DNA from 2 places in the Lishizhenia sp. genome. Region 1 is predicted to be linked to the other one. Evidence: riboswitches for the same ligand, from Rfam matches in the RefSeq annotation. Region 1 holds a riboswitch; the other holds the start of a gene.
The links. Region 1 has a riboswitch for thiamine pyrophosphate ahead of thiS (sulfur carrier protein ThiS). Riboswitches for the same ligand answer to the same signal wherever they lie in the genome.
Positions count from the first base shown of each region.

Region 2: linked by a shared signal. The riboswitch ahead of AC22ZQ_RS01925 (thiamine phosphate synthase) and the one ahead of thiS (sulfur carrier protein ThiS) in region 1 are both predicted to bind thiamine pyrophosphate.

Region 1 is NZ_JBVCPV010000007.1:1,353-19,281, reverse strand. It holds gene AC22ZQ_RS01200 (hypothetical protein) at 1-57, shown strand, start outside; gene AC22ZQ_RS01195 (hypothetical protein) at 11-1,156, shown strand; TPP riboswitch at 1,214-1,311, shown strand; gene thiS (sulfur carrier protein ThiS) at 1,406-1,606, shown strand; gene thiC (phosphomethylpyrimidine synthase ThiC) at 1,636-3,522, shown strand; gene AC22ZQ_RS01180 (thiamine phosphate synthase) at 3,599-4,159, shown strand; gene AC22ZQ_RS01175 (type IX secretion system membrane protein PorP/SprF) at 4,224-5,009, shown strand; gene AC22ZQ_RS01170 (TIGR01777 family oxidoreductase) at 5,178-6,074, opposite strand; gene AC22ZQ_RS01165 (GNAT family N-acetyltransferase) at 6,148-6,600, opposite strand; gene sov (T9SS outer membrane translocon Sov/SprA) at 6,590-13,897, opposite strand; gene ruvA (Holliday junction branch migration protein RuvA) at 13,912-14,487, opposite strand; gene AC22ZQ_RS01150 (NADP-dependent malic enzyme) at 14,490-16,754, opposite strand; gene AC22ZQ_RS01145 (Crp/Fnr family transcriptional regulator) at 16,937-17,545, shown strand; gene AC22ZQ_RS01140 (SIR2 family NAD-dependent protein deacylase) at 17,548-17,929, shown strand, end outside.
Region 2 is NZ_JBVCPV010000013.1:15,139-19,154, forward strand. It holds gene thiH (2-iminoacetate synthase ThiH) at 1-942, opposite strand, end outside; gene AC22ZQ_RS01920 (thiazole synthase) at 961-1,722, opposite strand; gene AC22ZQ_RS01925 (thiamine phosphate synthase) at 1,719-2,417, opposite strand; TPP riboswitch at 2,482-2,587, opposite strand; gene dusB (tRNA dihydrouridine synthase DusB) at 2,802-3,797, shown strand; gene AC22ZQ_RS01935 (AIPR family protein) at 3,835-4,016, opposite strand, start outside.

The DNA of each region.
Region 1 (17,929 bases):
AATCTGAATTATGAAATTTATTTCTCCTTTGGTTTATTCAACATCCGCTTTAAGTAAAGTCCTTTCTGTTTTAACACTTATTTTACTCAGTAGTGCCTGCACGAAAGAAATAGACGTTGAATCGACGATTACAAAGGAAGTAATAAGTCCTTATGCTAAAGATTGGGAGATTATATATCTTCCCGACAGTCTTCCCAATACTCATCACAAAATTCATGCTCCCATTGTATTAGAAAACATACTCATGTATGTGTACGAAGATAACTTTAACCAACAAGCCAACCTATACTTTGTTGATAAGGAATTTAATCCAGCTAAAATCAACTCAGACATTCAATTGTCCTATTGGCAATACGCCGCTGGGGTTCTAAAACACGATGGTCTTTATTACGTTTACGGAAATTTTGAGTTCAAAGACATTCAAAATGGTAACAACTATAAAAATTTACTCATTTACAACCCTATCAACAAAACAATAACCGGAGCAAGTTTACCACACAACAGAAATATTAAAGAGCTCACAGAAATGAATGGTGAAGTAGTTATTCTCGCTACCAATAGTTCTGGCCAAATCTTGGTTGATTATCTTAATCCCAATATAACTCCCAACGGTGAATTTCCAAATTCACAACCGGGTTCTCAAATTAGAAAAGTCACAGAGCATAACGCTAATTTTTTCGTTATAGATATTAATTATGAGTTAATGCAAGTTGATTTTAGCAACCAGGCTAACCACTCCTGGAATACCTTAAACTTTAATGGAACAAATAAATTTTATCAATTTATTAAATACAAGGATAAAATTCTAGCTTCGGGTTCATTTAACGATGGGGCTTTTCGTTTGGCAGAAATCGATTATGAAAACAATCAATTAATTCCAATTGGAAATAATTCGAACAAAATAGGTTTCAACTCACTAACTTATCCTGGTGATGGCAGACCCAAGTATGAAGTTTACGACGATGTTATACTGTTTAGTAGTTACACCCTAGAAGAAACTATTAGTGGTGTTTCTTCTTCCTATGGAAAGTATATAGAATTCGACGGTAATTCATTTCATGTTTACACAGGAAACCCTAATTTTAATTACGTTATTAAATGGGAGGATACCTATTTGGGGTTTGGGCAACAAATTAGAATTGCCAAACGTAAATAATTTCTTCTCGTTTGTGAGTCACAAGCTTGTCATCTTCTAAAAAAACTTATCTTTGTACCTCAGCTTTAGGGGTATCCTTATTTATTAAGGATTGAGACAAACCCTCAGAACTTGATGCGGTTAATACCGACGAAAGGAAAAGCATGGACATCTCCTCTTTTGGGCATCCCCTCTTTTTCTGTACAAGCTGATTTTAATTTGTTTTGCTTATCTTAAGCAAACTTTATTTTAAACGTAGAAGTTTACGCCATGAAGGTAAAATTCAACAATGCTGAAATAGAAACAAAGGCTCAAAACATTCAAGATTTTTTAGCCGAAAGAAACATGGATAATAAAACGGGAATTGCCGTGGCATTAAACAGTTCTATTGTTGCTAAATCAAATTGGGCGACCCAAAATATTAATGAACAAGATAGTATTATGGTAATCACTGCGACGGCGGGTGGTTAGCATAAAATAAACAATAAAGCATAGGAAATATGAAGAGAGAAGCAGTACCTACTACTGATGAAAAGATTTCTAGAGATCCTTTCCCAGCATCAAAAAAGATATACGTAAAAGGTGAAATTCACGACATCAAAGTTGCGATGCGTGAGATAGAGTTAACAGACTCTAAACCTATGTTTGCTGACGGAGAATTTAAGAAAGAAAGTAACGAAGCAGTTACAGTTTACGATACATCAGGACCTTACACTGATCCTAATGTAGAAATCGATATTAAAAAAGGTTTACCGCGTTTACGCCAAGAATGGATTTTAAAGAGAGGTGACGTTGAAGAGTTATCAGAAATTTCTTCTGACTACGGAAAAGAGCGTTTGAACGACCCTTCATTAGACCACTTGCGTTTTGAGCATTTGAAAAAACCGTTACGTGCAAAAGCAGGTAAAAATGTTACACAGTTGCACTATGCCAAACAAGGTATCATCACACCAGAAATGGAATACATTGCCATTCGTGAGAACCAACGTATTGATGAAGCAACAGAAATAGCAAAACAACACCCAGGAAATAGTTTCGGAGCGAATACTCCACAAGGAAAAATTACTCCAGAATTTGTACGTGATGAGATCGCTGCAGGTAGAGCTATTATTCCAAACAACATTAACCACCCTGAGAGTGAGCCAATGATCATTGGTAGAAACTTCTTGGTGAAAATCAATGCCAACATTGGTAACTCTGCAGTTTCTTCTACCATTGAAGAAGAAGTAGAAAAAGCAGTTTGGGCATGTAGATGGGGTGCTGATAACATCATGGACCTTTCTACAGGAAAGAACATCCACGAAACAAGAGAATGGATTTTAAGAAACTCTCCAGTTCCAATCGGAACCGTTCCAATTTACCAAGCTTTGGAAAAAGTAAATGGTAAAGCAGAAGATTTAACGTGGGAGATCTTTAGAGACACTTTGATTGAACAAGCGGAACAAGGGGTAGATTACTTTACGATTCACGCAGGTGTACTTTTACGTTACGTTCCTATGACGGCAAACCGTGTTACAGGTATCGTTTCTAGAGGTGGTTCTATCATGGCGAAATGGTGTTTAGCTCACCACAAAGAAAACTTCTTGTACACACACTTCGAAGAGATTTGTGAAATTATGAAGGCCTATGACGTTGCTTTCTCTTTAGGAGATGGATTACGTCCAGGTTCTATAGCTGATGCAAATGATGCTGCTCAGTTTGGTGAGTTAGAAACATTGGGTGAATTGACAAAAATTGCTTGGAAACACGACGTTCAGACTATGATTGAAGGTCCTGGTCACGTGCCAATGCACATGATTAAAGAAAACATGGACAAGCAATTGAAAGAGTGTCATGAAGCTCCTTTCTACACATTAGGGCCACTAACTACTGACATTGCTCCAGGTTACGACCACATTACTTCAGGTATTGGTGCAGCAATGATTGGTTGGTTTGGATGTGCGATGTTGTGTTACGTAACGCCAAAAGAGCACTTAGGTTTACCGAACAAGAAAGATGTGAAAGACGGTGTGATTACTTACAAATTAGCGGCACACGCTGCAGATTTAGCGAAAGGTCACCCAGGAGCACAGCACAGAGATAATGCACTTTCTAAAGCGCGTTTCGAATTTAGATGGGAAGATCAGTTCAACTTATCTTTAGATCCAGACACAGCAAGAGAATACCACGATGAAACATTGCCTTCTGACAATGCTAAGGTGGCGCACTTCTGCTCTATGTGTGGACCCAACTTCTGTTCTATGAAGATTTCTCAAGATGTAAGAGATTACGCAAAGGAAAACGGAATTTCAGAAGATGAAGCTTTACAGAAAGGTATGGAAGAAAAGTCAAAACAATTCCACGAAAAAGGTGGTGACTTGTACTTAGAACCAGAAAAATTAGTGTAAGCTAATACTTTAAGAAAATATCAAACGCCGCATAGCTTTATGCGGCGTTTTTTGATTTACTTTCTATTTTTATACTATGCTCGTCCTCTTCACTCCAGAACAAGATCATCCCCAAGAAATGGAGATTGTATGTGCTCTATTTGAGGCAGGGTTGGAACGTTTGCACCTGCGTAAACCAGGGGCTACAAAGAACGACTATAAAGCCTATTTGAACGCAATCCCTACAGAACACCTTCACAGGGTTTATATCCATCAATATCACGACTTAAAAGAGGAATTTCCAACAATTCATTTGCACCTTAGAAATCAAGATCTACCCAATGAACATTTTAAAGCCAAAACAACGGGAGCACACAGCGTTGAAGAAGCTTTGGAAAAGCTAAAAAGTTTTGAGGAGGTGTATTTAAGTCCGGTTTTTCCATCAATTTCTAAAGACGGATACAAGCGTAAAGAGAACTTATCTATCCAACATTTAGACACGAATTTGCGTCAGAGAATAATCGCTTTGGGAGGAATTCATCCTGAAAACCTGAGCAATGCAAAAGAGTTTGGCTTTCATCATTTTGCTGTTTTGGGTTGTATTTGGCAGTCAGCACATCCTTTACAAAGCTTTAAACAGCTCCAAAATACACTTTAACTTTTCTTCACAAAAACCGCAGTAACTAAAGGGTAGCATAAGGGTCTTATGGAAAACATAAATTATGCAATCTTTAAAATTCCTAGTAGCCTTTTTATTTTTCGGGTTTGGTGCACATGCCCAGAACATGAACAATTCCATGGCACACAACAGGCTAAGTTCATTTAATGTAGCACACGCCGGTTTAGATGGTGGTCAAATTAACTACAGTGCTGTTCTCAATTCAAAATACGGTAGCAACAGTTCCCTACTCTTTGAAACCCGTTTGGGAAAAAGTAATTTTAGTCTTTCTGGTCAATTTGAAAATTCTGAGAACTTCTTTTATGCCCATCATCGTAAGGAAATTGGTTTAAGCTACCAGGCCAAACTCAATAACGGTCACAGTTTAAATTTCGGTGTGGGTTATGGCAAAGCCAGCACCTCTTATTCATACATTTCGAACCTAAACAACTATAATTCCTCTACGAGAAGCTTACATACCACGCGTTTTGGCGCTCTCTATGCAGGCAAGCGTTTTAAAGTAGGTGCTGAATATGGTTTGAGGTTTGAAGAATACGGTACGGACCGACATCAGCTCATCAACCTCTTGTATCAACAAACCATCATTGACAGAGACCAATTCAAACTTACTACGAACTTAGTGTTATCGAATTATTCGAGCTCTTTGGAAGCAAATCTCTTGTTTAACAACAAATACTCACTAACCGCAGGATACGACGCACGCAGAGGTTTTTACATGGGTGCAGGCTATAAATTCACCGAGAAACTCGAGGTAAACATGAGTTTAGGAGGATTCCCTGGTACACCACAAAGAACTTCCTTACAATTCGGAATTAAACTCGCTTTGTAAAACCGCTAGGGATAGCAATGGCAGCGCCCGAGAAGTGTACTTTAGTAAGCATGTGCTAAAAGACTACGACCAAAGGAAGTAGACTTGAAGTGCAATGCGACTTAAGTGCACTTTTTGGGACTATAATGGATAGCCCCACCTCCTCAATTTCATGGAGGAGGGAGCGGCCTAAGCACCTTTTAAAACGTGCTCAAGGGCTTGCGGTAATTCTTTGTATTTAAAGGTAAAACCTTTAGCCTTGACCTTTTCATTTGAAGCCTGAATTCCTTCTAACACCATTGTAGACATTTCTCCTAGGACAAGCTTCAATACGAATCCTGGAACGTTGGGTAGAACCAAGGGTTTATGTAGGACTTTTGCCAATTTCTCGGTAAAATCTTTATTGGTATTTGCATTGGCTATGGCATTATAGGTACCCGACAACTCTTGCTGGATGACATGACCAAACATACGTGTTAAATCGGTGATCGTAATCCAAGGCATCCATTGTTTTCCACTTCCCAAGGGTGAACCCACATACAGTTTAATTGGTTTTGCAATTGTTGCTAGCGCTCCTCCAGTTGGTGTTAAAACAACAGAAGTCCTGAGTTTAGCTACTTTACAAATCGATTGAAACAAATCTGCGCTTTTCTCCCATTCTTTTACAATGTGAGACAGGAAATCATCGCCGTAAGCATCTTCTTCTTTATATACCTTATCGTAATTATTTAAGGGGTAACAATTAATTCCAGATGCAGAGATGTACTGTTCTAAGGTATTACTGTGCTGAAAAACACTAAAGAGAAATTGTGTAGGTACAACCCGAGATGATAACAATTCTTTTTTACGCGCTTCTGTCCATCGGCTATCGGCAATACCTTGACCCGATAGGTTAATTAGTACCTGCGTACCTTCAATAGCATTAGCGTCTATTTTTTTCAGGGATGGGTTCCAATAATAGTAATTGGGGTCTGATTTCTCCTTACGCGAAAGGACATAAACTTGATGCCCTTCTTTTCTTAAATAATCTTGAAGAGCTTGACCTACCAAACCACTCCCACCAGCAATAACTATCTTTTTTCCCATATTCTTTAAAACGATTAGAACGGCGTCTTGTTCGTTCTACAAGATAGGATTAAGGAAAATTAAAGTGTGTTATTTATTGGTTAAAAAATAGGCGTCCGTTGTACCATTCTTTATCGATAGTTGCGCCAATTTTTTCGTAGAATTTAATTGCGGGTGTATTCCAGTCTAGCACTTGCCAATCCATGCGACGTACTTTGCGCTCTTTGGCAACATCTACCACCTTTTGGAAGAGTTGTACACCAATTCCTTTTCTTCGGTGCTCTTCTGTAATACAAATATCTTCGAGGTAAATACATGCGCCATTCCAAGTAGAATAATTGGTGTAGAAAATAGCGTAGGCAATAATATCTCCTTGATATTCTACCACAAATGATTCACACACTTTGCGCTCAAAAATGTCTATGGCTAATTGTTCTGGAGTATTGAAAACGGCATCTGGTTCGTTCTCGTATACTGCTAATTCAACAATCAGGCGATGAATTCCTGTCTCATCACCTGGTTGTGCTCTTCTAATATTATAATCCACCTAAGTTAAATCTTAATCTTAATCCTGTACTCATGTTACCTGTTGGGTAAGAAGTAGCAACTCTTGGATCTGTAATCGTTTGATCGTAGTAGTAAGATACCGTTACGTTTTGTCCGAATTGGTAATCTGCAGAAGCAGAAATCTTCACTACTTTTTGTCCGGCCGTTGCTTGCGTCTCATCCAATACGATGTTTCTAATTACTGTAAAGTTATCTCTGATTGAGAAGTCAAACCTCACATTCACATCTGAAGATTGCACACGCTTACCACCAAACTTCAATGGCAATTGAACATCGCTAAACTTGTACCCTGAACCAATAATGATTTCATTTCCTAAAGTCTCAGTAATTTGATTATTCGCCAATGAAAGTGAAGCTGATCTATCTTTGTTGATTTCAAATCGCGTTAACAATCCGTTTTTACCAATTTTCCAGGTAGCATCAAATCCAATTAATGGAGAGAAACTTTCCATCAAACTTACGTTCTGAATTTGCTTCGCAGAAATGAAGTTATTCTTTAAATCTCGTGATGTTGGAGATCCGTTTACGATATCAGCATTCAAGTTCGTTTGCATTCCTGTTACGGCAACCGTTGAAGAATATCCATGACGAATTGTGAAGTTACGCACATGTTTTTTCATGAACTTGTATTTCGACAGTCCATTATAGGTAACATTCCAATTTGGTAATGGAATATTACGGATAGGGTTAACATTTTTATCGTTGATACTTCTTCCTGAATATGCCGTTAAGAAGGCTCCAATAACAACATCTTGCTGTCCGCCAAAGTAACCATCATAGTAACCTGCAGAATCTACTGATGAATTTGGATTCCCCTCTCCTAGCAGTTGCGAGACTAACAATCTATCCTCTCTCATTTTATCGAAAGTGTAAGAGTATTTCTCGTCATACAAATCATTAAATGCCGTTCCGATAGAAATCGTAGAATACGTCAATGTATTGCTTGTAAACCTACCTTGAGGAGAGAACACACCTGAAGAATCTGCTCTGTAGAATTCCGATTGGTTTTCCGTAAAACTTCTGTTCATGGTTAAATCTATCTTCACGTCTTTCAACGGCTCTAAACTCATTCTACCTGTAATGGTTTGCGAATGTGTTATCGTATGCGGAGAATTCAACATTGGATTATTTACCAACCAACCATTGGCTTCTGCCGTAGGTGCCAGTAAAAAGCCATTGCTACGACCCCAGATATCTCTTTGTTGTTTACCCACTAAGAAACCGGCCATTGGCGCTGAATAATTTTCAGAGAAACCTAATATTCTTGTTTCTTGGTTGTACCCCGGTAATAAACTACCATCGTTCAAGGTATAAGATCCTGAAATCGTTCTTACACTCATTAAACCTCTTACCAAGAATCCTGTAACTGGATGGAAATCTTGGTTAAACTTCTCTTGGTTTTCTTCTATTCTTTCTTCTTTACGCTTTTCACGTTCTTGTTCCTTCTCCCATTTTTTCAATTCTCGCGGCGTCATATTTGCCGTGTCAGCTACCTTAAGTTGAGACGGACGTTTTGGTCCTACCCCACCACGGATACTTCTTCTTGGAGATCTCGCTGAGCTACCACCTGAATTCACTTTTTTGAACAACTCTACTTTGTTGTACAGCGTATTCAAGTTCATTTGTGTAGTGATATTTATGTTACGCGAATTCTGAATCGTATTTCCAAAGTCTTCTTGTCCCAGTAATGAACGTTGCCATTCATATCCTCCCGTGTAACGAACATTCGTATTCATGAAATCCAATACCGGAATTTGATCCAGCGGTAATTTATAGGTGAAATCAAAGTCATGATTATAACGCATGGTCTTACCTAAAGTATTCATCTGCGAACGAATAGAATCTCTAAACTGCTGGTACAAACCTGGTGCTTCTTGCCTGTCTACCTGACCCTCTGGCTCATCGAAAATTGAATTGTTATTGGCTGTAATATTAAACTTCAAGTTTTTGGTAATATCATAACGCATGTTATACCTTCTTTGCCACGTGAAGTTCTTCAAGTAGATAGGTTGAAACTCGAAAGTTGTACCCAAGTTGTTTCTAATTTTACGTTCGTTGTAAGAACGCATTAAATCGTTTTGGAAACCTATACTTTTTGGTCCTAAATAGAAATGTGCATCTCTAATAATTCTCAACCAATCTGACTTATTCAAGAAACTTACATTCTTCAAAGGCTCAATAAGCAAAGGTGTACCCGAATAGGTATAATTCAATCCACCTCTGTAGATGTTTGTTCTATCGTACTCTGTATTAAAGTCTCTTAGTAATTGTTCACTCTGGGCATACGACAAAGAAAAGTTCTCAATATCCCACAAGTGAACGTCTTTACCGGGTTTTCTTTCTTTCCTTACATTGGTAAAGTTGAAAGATTTGGTCAAACTATAATCCTGTCCTTTTCTGGCTCTTTCTTTACGTTCGTTAACGCTATATTCACTCAACTTAATATCTGGGTTGAATGGATCAAATTCTGGCGTAACAACTCCTAAAGAATAAGAGTAATAGAAAGGAACCGAAATTCTAGCTTTCTTACCTAAGAATTGACCTAACTGTGCATTGGTAGAGAAGTCAAATGAATACTGTGTATTTCGTTGACGTTCAGAAACACTTGCGTCTATAGCTCCCCAGTTTGTTCCACTGTAAGTCCCCGCAACGTTTACGTTAGCGAAATCCGCCAACTGCATTTGCACTTGAGCCAAGGCTGCAGATCCTCCTGAGCTATTAAAGTCAGACAAACGCAACTCATTCACCCAAATCTCAGCACATTTTGCGAAACCATCGTCATTCCATGGGTGATCCGCGTTTTGCCTTGGATTACGCACACCTATCATCAAGGTACGCATACCTTGTAAGTTAGGGTTACCCTTCACCTTAATGAGTTTGGTAGCATCATTCGGGTCTGGTACTACATATTCTACTGTTTTAGAAATTGAACTACCTGGAACATCTGCCAAGTTGTTTCTTTCTTTTTTAGCTTGCAGTAAATCTTCGAATACGATTTCTATGTTATTCTCTTCTGGCCAAACCTGTAAAGGAGAGGCACTTTGGTTAAAAGCTGTAACTTTTAGAGGGATTTCGTACTCGTAATAGTTTTCATCGAAATCTGTACCCATACGAATGAAGACGGTTAAATCATCATCATTCAACGGAGCTTGGAATTGATCTCCCTCGGCGTGCACAAACATCTTCAGCTTTTCGTAGTTCCTCACGTCAAACTCTACATTCCTGTACGCTGCTCTGGCATCACCATCTTCTAATTCACATACCTCAAGGGTAAGTGCTTGTTCGTTTAATTGACGTTGGTATGTTTGTGATGGGTCTATCTCTCTTGAGATGCCCGGAGGCGTTACATAAGGAATAGGTAAACGCTGATCGTGTTGTTCAATATTTACCGCACCAATATTGAAGTTGGTAGCATTTGGATCTACCTGCACTCCATCTCCCGGAGCCTTAAGATCTTCTGTATACCTTCTCCATTCTCCTCTAATAAATTCTAATTTGGCAAACCTTAAAATTGTACGTTCGTTAAAGTTCGTCATGAACATACGCATGAAACGTATAGACCTGAAATCTGTAATTCCGTTGATTACATCATCTGGGTTTTTCACTGGAATTCTAAACTGGTACCATTTTCTAGTACGGTTTCCATCTTGGTAAGATCTTTCATTAATAATGTAGTTCTTACCTACTTGCATATCATTCTGACGCAAAGAAACTTTGTACTGGAAATATGCTTCAGACTCCCCTAAATTGTTGTCTGCATTGATATCTTCAATATCTGGAGTAATAGAATATAAGGTTGGATATCCGTCTGCATTTTGGGCCGCATACATTTCTGGAGTAGGTGAATTTCCTTCGTGTTTATTGAAGTTTTTATACCTATCCAAAATGTCTAATTGCTGTGCATCATAAGCATCATCTCTGTGGAAGTTGTAATTATCGTTAGAGATATCACTCAATAATTCAGTTTTAACTGCTGCCGGTAAATTGGAAGAATTGATCCAATTCACATAACTCGCATAAGCGGATTTTTCTTGATCGTCGTTCCATCCATCCAAACCTAAATCTTGGAATTCTCTATAAGCTGTGTTCGGATCAAAGGCGTTAACAATTACTTGAGAAGAAGACAATCTTGACCAGTTCGTGGTATCTATATTATTTGTATTTACAGCATCTGGTGTAGGTAATCCACTTTCGTATCCTTTTCTTGAATCCGGTAAAATATCTTCTGATATATTCCCTAAGTTGAAATATAAATCACCACCACTGTGCGGAGTATTTGGATCAAAATCTTCTTGATCTTTACAGAAAGGATCCATCATCCAGAATTGGATGTACTCAATATTTGTTTGCTCAAAGTTTGTCGTGGTTAAAGCACGCATGATACCTGCCCAACGTTCCTCAGGATTGGTGAAATCACCATTCTGGTCTACAGTATTGGTCGTATCATAGTTGTACATCCCTCTTTCCTTAGGATAATACGCTAAATTCATCACCGTAAGGTTAGGAATAGAACCAATCGGTAAATTCAAATTAGGGAACAATTGACCCTGAGAAACCACACACGTTAAATCGTTCTCAATCAACTCTGGGTTTTGCACAATGTGATCAGGCGTTTGGTTATCAGAACGATAATAAAGCGGTTCAATAGCATACCAAGCCATGTGGGCTCTACCGTAACCAGCCGCCAAATTATCTTTTAAAGATGCTTCTGGGAATAAAGCATTTTGTCCCTGAGGAATAGAGGCCAACTTCCAGGTTGTGTAATTACTTTTCAAATCAATTGTCGACTGAGACCCTTCGAAATCATCAACGTATGAAATACCTTGTCGCGTTACCGCTCTCGGCGTTCCTGGAATTAAGTGGGCTGCTTCTGCTGTAACGTTGATTGTAGATTTAGCTTTCGTTGAAATCACAGGCAATAAATCCACCAATTTTGTAAGTAATGGAACTTCCCTTCTTAAGGCCAAATCTACCCCTATTACATTATTTCTAAACGGCTCGTCTCCATAATCTACCTTTTGAGTAATGGGTTTTTCAGTCATCATCATCCACGTAGCTCCTAAGTTAAAATCAGGATCGAACATATAGTTGGCATGACCTCCCATTAAAGTTTTGGATTGGAAACCAAAAACGGATTGACTTTCAATATCAATTTGAATAGGTGTATTCGACTCTAACACCCCTGTATTTAATATTTTAACTCTACCTAAGTTATAATCCACGGTAAAATCTTGCCCCTCAACCAAACGAATTCCTCCTGCTGTTACCGTTACTGCCCCTTCTGGCACGTTTAAGGCATTCAATGGAATATCAGAGGAAACGGAAGATTTGTACTCTCCTTTAAAGAGGAATCTGTTTTTACTTGGAATCTGTTCTGCTGCGATTTGAGTACTGTCGTATAATTCTTCAAAAACAACATTGTCTATCACTACCTGAGCAATACCTTCATCTTCCATCTCTTTTCGAATGGTCTTTCCGAAAGGTTCTATGGTGGAGAAGTAAATTCTACCATTACGGGTATTGATTGTACCTCCATTCACCGCCATGTTATTGGTGAAATTAATCGGCACAAAGTCAAAGACCCCATCCTGTTGTGCACGGTTGTTTTGATTCAACCTATCCATCCCAATCACGTCTACCAACTGTCTGTCGTCTATTTGAGGCAAAAAGTTAATCGGTAAAGATGTTTCTGGGTTGTTGTAGAAAACATTCAGTTTAAATCCATCTTGACTCACTTGGTAAGCACCAATAGAATAAACGTTTTTCATCATCAAATCCCATAATTTGTTTCGAGGATTCGTAATGGTTGGTTTCAATAATTTCAAGATTAAAGCATCCTGACCTTCTACACCATCGGTTGAGAATTCACCCACTTGGTATACTCTGTCTCCATAGGTATACTCGTAAGCAACGGCCAATACTTCATCAGAATTCAAGGGTATGTTCACAGAGATATACCCTAACTGCGCATTGTAAGTAAATTCGTTTGTCGTTAATTTTCTTGCATTCTCAACTTTCTCATATTCCATGGCTTGGTTAAATGGCCCTGGAGCAGTTACTTGATTTGAAAGTGTTACCACAGCATTGTTGAAAGAACGAATAGCTGCATTGCCCGACGCCCACTCATAAAGAGCATTGGCTTCGTTATCCGGCAAGGCTTGGTTTTGGGTATTTCCGTATCCCGGAGCTCCTTCCCAGTTTTCTTGTTGTCCTTCCCCTAAATCGGTGAAGGCTAAAATATTTCTTGTATTGTCTACTGTATTCTGACGGTTGGTTACCCAAACTTCAATACGTGTAATGTTTACGATAGAATTAATCACAGGTACAGTCGCCAATGCTTCGTCGTAGTGATTTCTATGGTAATAGTTTAAGAAGTAGTGACGGTTGGCCTCGTAGTTATCTGCCTTCAATTCAAACTTCTTGATTTGCGCACCACCTTCTATATTAATCGTTTGCTTTTGACCTTTAGAGGATGCTGCAATGGCATCAACCGTTAAACGACCAAATTTCATTCTTGTTTTTACCCCAAACAAGGTTTGTGAACCTTGAATTAATGAAGTATTCAAAGGCATAGAAACGTTACCCGCCTCTAATTTTTGAATGATCTGATCTTCGTCTCCTGTGTATTCTAATTTGGTAACATTATCAAATTGAAACTGTGCTTCGGTATTGTAAGATGCACCCAACTTCATTCTATCCCCAATCTGTCCTACCAAGTTCAACTGAATACGTTGTTGGAAGTCAAAACGCACTAAAGTTCTTTGACGTTCTAGTAATACTGGATTGTCATAACGAGAAGCAGCAACCCCAAAAGAAAGTTCTACTGCCCCTTGTGGACGAATATTAATTTCATCTGAACCAAAAACATTGGCAAAACCTGGACTTTCAATTTTAATAGGAATCTCTAAGGGTTGTCCTTGTTGGTTTTGATTTTCAACCTTTTCTTTCCAGTAGTCGCGCATTTCTTTTTGGCGCTCATACTCGATGTATTCCTCCAAGGTCATCATAGAAGGATTTCTGTAATCCAAATCACCCATTTTCTCACGGAAAACATATTTTCCAGTTACGGGATCATACTCTATAATCAATTCTACATTCGAAGGATCCCCTAAATCAAAACTTTGAGGATTATTTTGAGTAGGATCAATTGGGTTCTCAATTTCGTACTGTAGCTCAATACTGTCTGGATGCGTTTGCGCTCTTGAGGCGTGCGATCCGAACAATACTATAACAATACCAATTAAGGCAAATTTTAGAAAGGTAAATCTATTTCTCACAGTTAATAATCAGCTTAAAGTATTTTTAATGAGAGCTTAATTAACTCCTCAACACTTTCCTCACCGGTCGATACTTTATCCAACGCTTTTTCAGCAGCTTTCTTATCGAAACCTAATGAGACTAATGCAGTTAACGCTTCAAAGCGCTTCGTATTGTTCTCAACAAAAATATTATCCGAAGAAAATTCGAATTTGGCCATTTTATCCTTGAGGTCAACGATTACACGTTGAGCTGTTTTGGCACCTATACCTTTTACACTTTTAATGGTGTTTACATCCTCACTTACGATGGCCTGAGCAATATCAGAAGGAAGCAAAGATGACAACATTATCATCGCCGTGTTCGGTCCTATCCCCGAAACAGAAATTAGATGATTGAACATTTCTCTCTCATCCGTTGTAGCAAATCCATATAAGATTTGAGCATCCTCTCTTACCACAAATTGGGTAAAAATTTTGATGGCTTCCTCACTTTTGATGGCTGAAAAAGTATTCAATGAAATTTTCACTTCATATCCTATCCCACCACACTCAATAATGAGGTTGGTGGGGTTCTTTTCTACTAATTTCCCGTTCAGGTGTGTAATCATAATTATTTGTTTTGGGCGTCAACAACGGCAACTTTCACCATGTTCACTATTTCTCTTACAGACGAACCAAGTTGTAAAACGTGTATAGATTTTTTCAAACCTACTAAAACAGGACCTATAGCCTCTGCTTCTGTCATTTCCTGCATTAATTTATAAGCAATGTTACCTGCCGATAAATTTGGGAAAATCAACGTGTTTACTTCTTTGTTGGCTAAATCTGAGAAAGAGAATTTCTCCATTTTCAATTCATTGTTCAAAGCAAAATTGGCTTGTATCTCTCCATCCACAGAAAGTGTTGGGTATTTTTCGTGAATGATACGTGTAGCTTCAGCCATCTTGTTAGAATCCTTACCTGGCGCAGAACCAAAGTTAGAGTAAGACAATAAGGCGATACGCGGGTGTACTTTCAGTTTTCTAATTGTACGCGCCACGTTATCTGTGATGTCTGCAATTTCCTCTGCTGTTGGATCAAAGTTTACAGTAGTATCGGCCAAGAAAAGAGGTCCTTTCTTCGTCATTAAAATGTACATACCTGCAACCTTACTTACGTCTTCTTGTGTTCCAACCACTTTCAACGCTGGTTTTAATACATCAGCATATCTACGTGTAGCACCAGAAACCATCGCATCAGCCTGACCACTTTCCACCATCATAGAACCAAAGTAGTTACGCTCACGCATGATTTGAATTGCTTCAAATTCTGTATATCCTTTACGTTTTCTCTTTTCAAAGAATTTCAATCCAAACTCTTTACGACGCTTATTTTCTTCGTCTGCCTTAGGGTCGATAATCTCAACTTCAGGGAATTCCATGCTGTATTCATGGATCATTTCCTCTATCTTATCTTTTCTACCTAATAATATTGGGAAGGCAACACCTTCTTCGTAGGCCGTTTGCGCCGCTTTTAAGATCTTGTAGTTATCTGCCTCGGCAAACACCACACGTTTTGGATTACGCTCTGCTTTATCGGTAATGTTTCTTACCAATTTATTATCCAATCCTAAACGCTTCTTCAATTCTGACTCGTATGCGTCCCAATCTTCAATGGGTTCTTTTGCAATACCAGAATCCATTGCTGCCTTAGCAACTGCTGGCGCAACGTAGTAAATTAAACGAGGGTCTAATGGTTTTGGAATGAATTGGTCTCTACCGAAAACGATACTCTTCTCACCGTATGCCTCACTTACCTCATCCGGAACCGACTCCTTTGCTAAGGAAGCAATTGCATGAACAGCTGCCAATTTCATTTCTTCATTAATACCCGTTGCTCTAACATCTAAAGCTCCCCTAAAAATGAAAGGGAAACCTAATACATTGTTCACTTGGTTAGGATGGTCAGAACGTCCTGTCGCCATGATTAAATCTTCTCTTACAGACATTGCCTCTTTGTAAGGAATCTCTGGTTCAGGATTCGCCAATGCAAATACGATAGGATCATTCGCCATAGATTTCACCATATCTTTCGATATTACTCCACCTCTAGACAATCCTAAGAATACATCTGCACCCTTCATTGCCTCAGCGATATCCATATCGAAATCATGTACGGCAAAATGCGCTTTGTTCCCCGTTAATCCTTCGCGCTTTTTAGACAACAAACCTTTGCTGTCAAACATGTGAATATTGTTAATATCTGCCCCTAAAGCACAGTATAATTTCGCACAAGACATTGCAGAAGCACCTGCTCCAGAAACAACAATTTTCACTTCATTGATTTCTTTCCCAGCTAACTCCAAAGCATTCAACAAGGCCGCACTAGAAATAATTGCTGTACCGTGTTGATCATCGTGCATAATAGGAATATCTAATTCCTCTTTTAATCTTCTTTCTATTTCAAAGGCTTCTGGAGCCTTAATATCTTCTAAGTTAATCCCTCCAAAAGTTGGAGCAATCGCTTTAACTGTCTGAATGAATTTTTCAGGATCTGTTTCGTCTACTTCGATATCAAATACATCAATATCCGCAAAGATTTTAAACAACAATCCTTTTCCTTCCATCACTGGCTTTGAGGCTTCAGGACCTATATCTCCCAAACCTAAAACTGCAGTACCATTGGAAATTACTGCTACAAGGTTTCCCTTGCTTGTATATTTATATGCGTCTTCTTTGTTTTCTGCAATTCTCAAACAAGGCTCTGCAACCCCTGGAGAGTACGCTAACGATAAATCGCGTTGTGATGAATAAGGTTTAGTTGGAATCACCTCTATCTTCCCTGGCTTCCCCATTGAATGATAGTCTAATGCATCTTGTTTTTTTATCTTAGCCATGTGTTTTTTTCTTTCTAATGTAAGCGCCTAAAATTAACAAAATAGCTGAGAGATTACCAGTCGTACTGCAGGTATATTTAATTTAAACACATTCATGCGCTAGGGTTATTTTTAGAAATGATAAAATCCTTTACATAAGCTTCCAAGGAAAGTTCTTAACTTTAAATCAGAAAGCAATGGTCATGACAAATTCTACACAAGCACAGGCACGAGAAGTATTAAAAAATTTCATAGGCGAATTTGGCATGCTCACCCCTCAAGAAACCCAATTGATCTTAGACAACTCCACCCTCAAGCTGTTTAAAAAAGGGGAGTTTTTACTGAAAGAAGGACAAGTTTCGCAACATTGTTATTTTGTTCTTGAGGGAACTATTCGCGAATACCATCTTCAAGAAGGCGAGGAGAAAACAACGGCATTTTACACAGAATACGATCCTGTAAATGCTTTCTCAAGCGCTTTAGAACAAAGTCCTGCACAGCAAAACCTCATTGCCGCAGAAGATACCTGGGTCACCGTTGGAAGCCAAAGTATAGAATTGGCCATGTGTCAACAAATTCCTAGATTAGAACACATCATTCGAAAAGAAGTTGAAAAAAACACAGGCAAACTACAGCGAGAATTTGCCCAATTTATAGCATCGAGTCCGGCACAACGCTATCAAAACTTATTGGTTCAAAAGCCCGAATTGTTTCAACGCGTCCCCCAACATCAAATTGCTAGTTATCTCGGTATTACCCCTGAATCTTTAAGTAGATTAAGAAAAAGGCTACTCGAAAAAGAAGAAAAATAAACATGAAACATTTAGTAGTATTAAGCGGAGCGGGCATGAGCGCAGAAAGCGGACTAGGGACATTTAGAGACGCAGGCGGATTATGGGAACAATATAAAATTGAGGAAGTTGCCACTCCGGAGGCTTGGGCTAAAAACCCTGAGCTGGTTACCGAGTTTTACAATATGCGCAGGAAGCAATGTATGGAATGTAACCCGAACGAAGGCCATCACATCTTAGCTGAACTTGAAAACGATTTTAAAGTAAGTGTAATCACTCAAAACATAGACAACCTTCACGAAAGAGCGGGAAGTACTAATGTACTGCACCTGCATGGCGAAATCATGAAGGTAAAAAGCAGTGGACCCAAACAGGAAGAAACCTATTACGATTGGCACAAAGCAG
Region 2 (4,016 bases), on a different contig from region 1:
ACTGGTAACTCCGAGTTTTATAATGTTGTTTCTAAAAGTTTCGGATTCTCGGGTAGACATACTCAACTCTACCTCTTGGTTAAAGATTCTATACGCACAAATCAATTGTACCAATTCTCTATCTGTCATAACCGATTTCAATTCAATTCCACCGGCACAAGGGCGCAAACGTGGGAAAGAAATAGAGTATTTGGTCTTCCAATATGTACGCTCTAAATAGTCTAAATGTGAAGCACAGAAGAAAGTGTCTGTTCTCCAATCTTCCAAACCGAAAAGCACACCGAGTCCCATTTTATGAATTCCTGCTTTTCCTAACCTGTCGTGTGTATCTACACGGTAATCGAAGTTAGATTTTTTTCCTTTCGGGTGGTGAATTTTATAATCGTCTTTGTGGTAAGTTTCCTGGTAGACCAAAACAGTGTTTAAACCTGCAGCAATCAATTTTTCATAATCTTCTTGATCGAGCGGTTGCACTTCCATGGCAATATGAGAAAAGTAAGGTTTGATGAGTTCTATGGCATTTAAGAAATAATCAACTCCTACAGTTTTGTTAGCTTCTCCGGTAACAATCAAAATGTGATCGTAGCCCATAGATTTGATAATCTTAACCTCGGCTAAAATCTCCTCATCTGTAAGTGTTTTACGGTCGATTTTAACATCTAAACTAAATCCGCAGTAGGTACAAATGTTCTGACATTCATTGGATAAGTACATTGGAATGTACATCTGTATGGTCTTTCCAAAGCGCTCTTGGGTTAATTGCTGACTCAAGGCGGCCATTTGCTCTAAATAAGGAGCGGCTGCCGGAGAAATCAAGGCTTTGAAATCTTCCAAATCTCTTTTAGGGTTGCGCAAAGCACGTTCAACATCTGCGGCAGTTTTACCATAAATGCTGGCTTTGGTTTGGTCCCAATCTATTTTGTTTACTTCCTCTTTGAACATTTGACCTGGATTTTAAGATTAATCTTCTAAGAAACTTGTTAATGGACTACTCGCAACGGCTGTATTTTGAATACCACCCAATTTTGCTTCGTAGGCCATTCTTCCTGCTTCTACCGCTTGTTTAAAGGCAATCGCCATTTTCACAGGGTCTCCTGCAACAGCGATAGCTGTGTTTACCAATACAGCATCAGCACCTAATTCCATAGCTTCTGCTGCGTGAGAAGGAGCTCCCAAACCTGCATCAACAATTACCGGAACTCTCGATTGGTCTACGATAATTTCAATAAAATCACGCGTTCGTACCCCTTTATTAGAACCAATTGGCGCTCCCAGAGGCATAACCGCAGCTGTTCCTGCGTCCTCTAAATGTTTACACAAAACAGGGTCTGCATGAATGTAGGGCAAAACAATGAATCCTTTTTTAGCCAATTCTTCTGTAGCCTTCAAGGTTTCAATTGGGTCTGGCATTAAATACTTTGGGTCGGGGTGAATTTCTAATTTCACCAAGTTCGTTTCCAAAGCTTCTCTTGCCAATTCTGCCGCAAAAACAGCTTCTTTAGCGTTTCTTACCCCTGAAGTATTCGGTAATAAGTTGAATTGCGTATGGTTCAAATGACGTAAAATTCCGTCATTTTCATTTTGAACATCCACACGTTTTAAAGCAACCGTTACCAATTCAGAACCACTGGCCAATAAAGCTTCTTCCATTACGGCATTGCTACTAAATTTTCCAGTTCCCGTAAATAAACGCGATTGTATTTCTATGTCTCCTAATTTCATTTTCTTTCCGTTAATGGTGAAGTTTGCTTCACATTCTGTTCTACTAAATCTACAAATTTTTGAATGTGTGCCACATCAAATTTTTCATTGTGTATGCATCCAGAAATTGCAATACCGTAAACGCCAGTTTGCATGATTTGGGGAATGTCTTCCAATTCAATTCCTCCAATGGCGTAAACAGGTGTGTCTATGTTTTTCGCCTTCATGATCTGCAAGCAAGTATTATAACCTCTGCTTCCTAGAGAAGGACTTAATTTTTCTTTGTCTTTCGTGGTGGTAAAGGTGTAAGGACCTAAGCCTATGTAATCCAACAATTCTAAATTGTAGCTCAAGATATCTTCTATTGAATTGGCGGTAGCCCCTATGATTTTGTCTTCGCCTAAAAAGGTTCTTACTGTGCTGTGAGCTTCATCCTCTTTACCAACATGAGCGCCATCTACATTGTTTTTGATTGCAAAACTGTAGTGGTCGTTTACCGTAAGAACAACACCCAATGTCTTACACTTCTCTGCCAAATCGAAAAGCGTTTCTGTGAAGAAAGTTTTGTAATCTTGTTCGGGATGGCGCGCTTCGAAATGATTTTGCTTGATACGCAGTTGTATCCATTTAATACCTCCTTCAGACAAGCGATCTACCCAAGATAAATCTTGAAAATCTTCGTTGGGATGTGTAATGTATTGTATGCGCGGTAACATAATTTGCTCTTTACATTAGGAGTATTCTTCTAAAAAAGCACCGCAGCAAACTTGAGGGTCCTCAAGTACTGTTGAACTTTTTCCCTACGTCAGCCTTAACTGCCTCAGGTTCGAAGAGTATTTCTCAGAATTTTACTGAAACTCAGTAAAAGACACCCCTAAAAGTTTGATACAAAGTTAGGAGTTGTTTTGGAGATGGCAAAGCGTTGTGGGATGCAAATAGTTAAAGATGTAAGAATTTAATGTTTTGCGTAGATTGGCTAAGGAAAGAATCCCTGAAATCATGTTGAAATTCAGAAACTTGTCATTTAAAACACGCGTTTTCAATTCTTTTTCTTGGTTCCTAATAAAATCTGTAACTTTGCCCCCTCAAATACAAAGACTTTGGCAAAAATACGCGACATAGAATTAGGAGATTTCCCATTATTGTTGGCACCCATGGAGGACGTGAGTGATCCGCCCTTTAGAGCCTTGTGCAAGAAAAACGGAGCTGATTTAATGTACACAGAATTCATTTCCTCTGAAGGATTGATTCGTGATGCCGTTAAGAGTGTGAAGAAGCTGGATATTTTTGAATACGAACGTCCTGTTGGGATTCAGATATTTGGTTACGACATTGAAAGTATGAAGCGTGCTACAGAAATTACGGAGCAAACCAACCCTGATATCATTGATATTAACTACGGTTGTCCGGTAAAGAAAGTGGCGTGTAAAGGTGCAGGAGCAGGAATTTTGCAAGACATCCCCAAAATGGTTAGAATGACAGAGGAGATCGTGAAAACGACGAAGCTTCCTGTTACTGTAAAAACGCGTTTGGGTTGGGATGATAACTCTAAACACATTGTTGAAGTTGCAGAGCGTTTACAAGATGTAGGAATTGAAGCGATTTCTATTCACGGTAGAACGCGTAAGCAAATGTACAAGGGAGAAGCAGACTGGAGTTTGATTGCTGAAGTGAAAAATAACTCAAGAATGCACATTCCTGTATTTGGAAATGGAGATATAGATACGCCAGAAAAGGCAGTTGAATACAAAGATAGATACGGTGTTGATGGTATTATGATAGGTAGAGCAAGTATAGGATACCCTTGGATATTTAATGAAATAAAGCACTACCAGAAAACCGGACAACATTTGCCAAAACCTACCATTAAAGAACGTGTAGCCATAACACGTGAACACTTGGATATGAGTATCCAATGGAAGGGTGAAACTTTGGGAATAGCTGAAATGAAACGTCACTATACGAATTACTTCAAAGGAATTCCTCACTTTAAAGATTACCGTACTCGCTTGGTAACTTCTTTTAATTTGGATGAAATCAGAGCGATTTTAGATGAAGTTGAAGTGAAGTTTGCAGGGGTAGAAACCTTAGTATAATAAAATGAGGGCTTTTTTAACGAAGCCCTCATTTTATCTAATTAGCAACTACTTCAGCGAGATTCGATATTTTCTCGTCCAACTCTTCTTTAAATCTTGTGTTAATTAGTTTTCTAGCATCCGAAATTTCTTCATTTGATCTATAGTTTTTAAGTAGGTTTTCAAACAAATCAATTTTTTCTTTAATATTCCCATTCATTAAATATTCTAGGTAAAGAA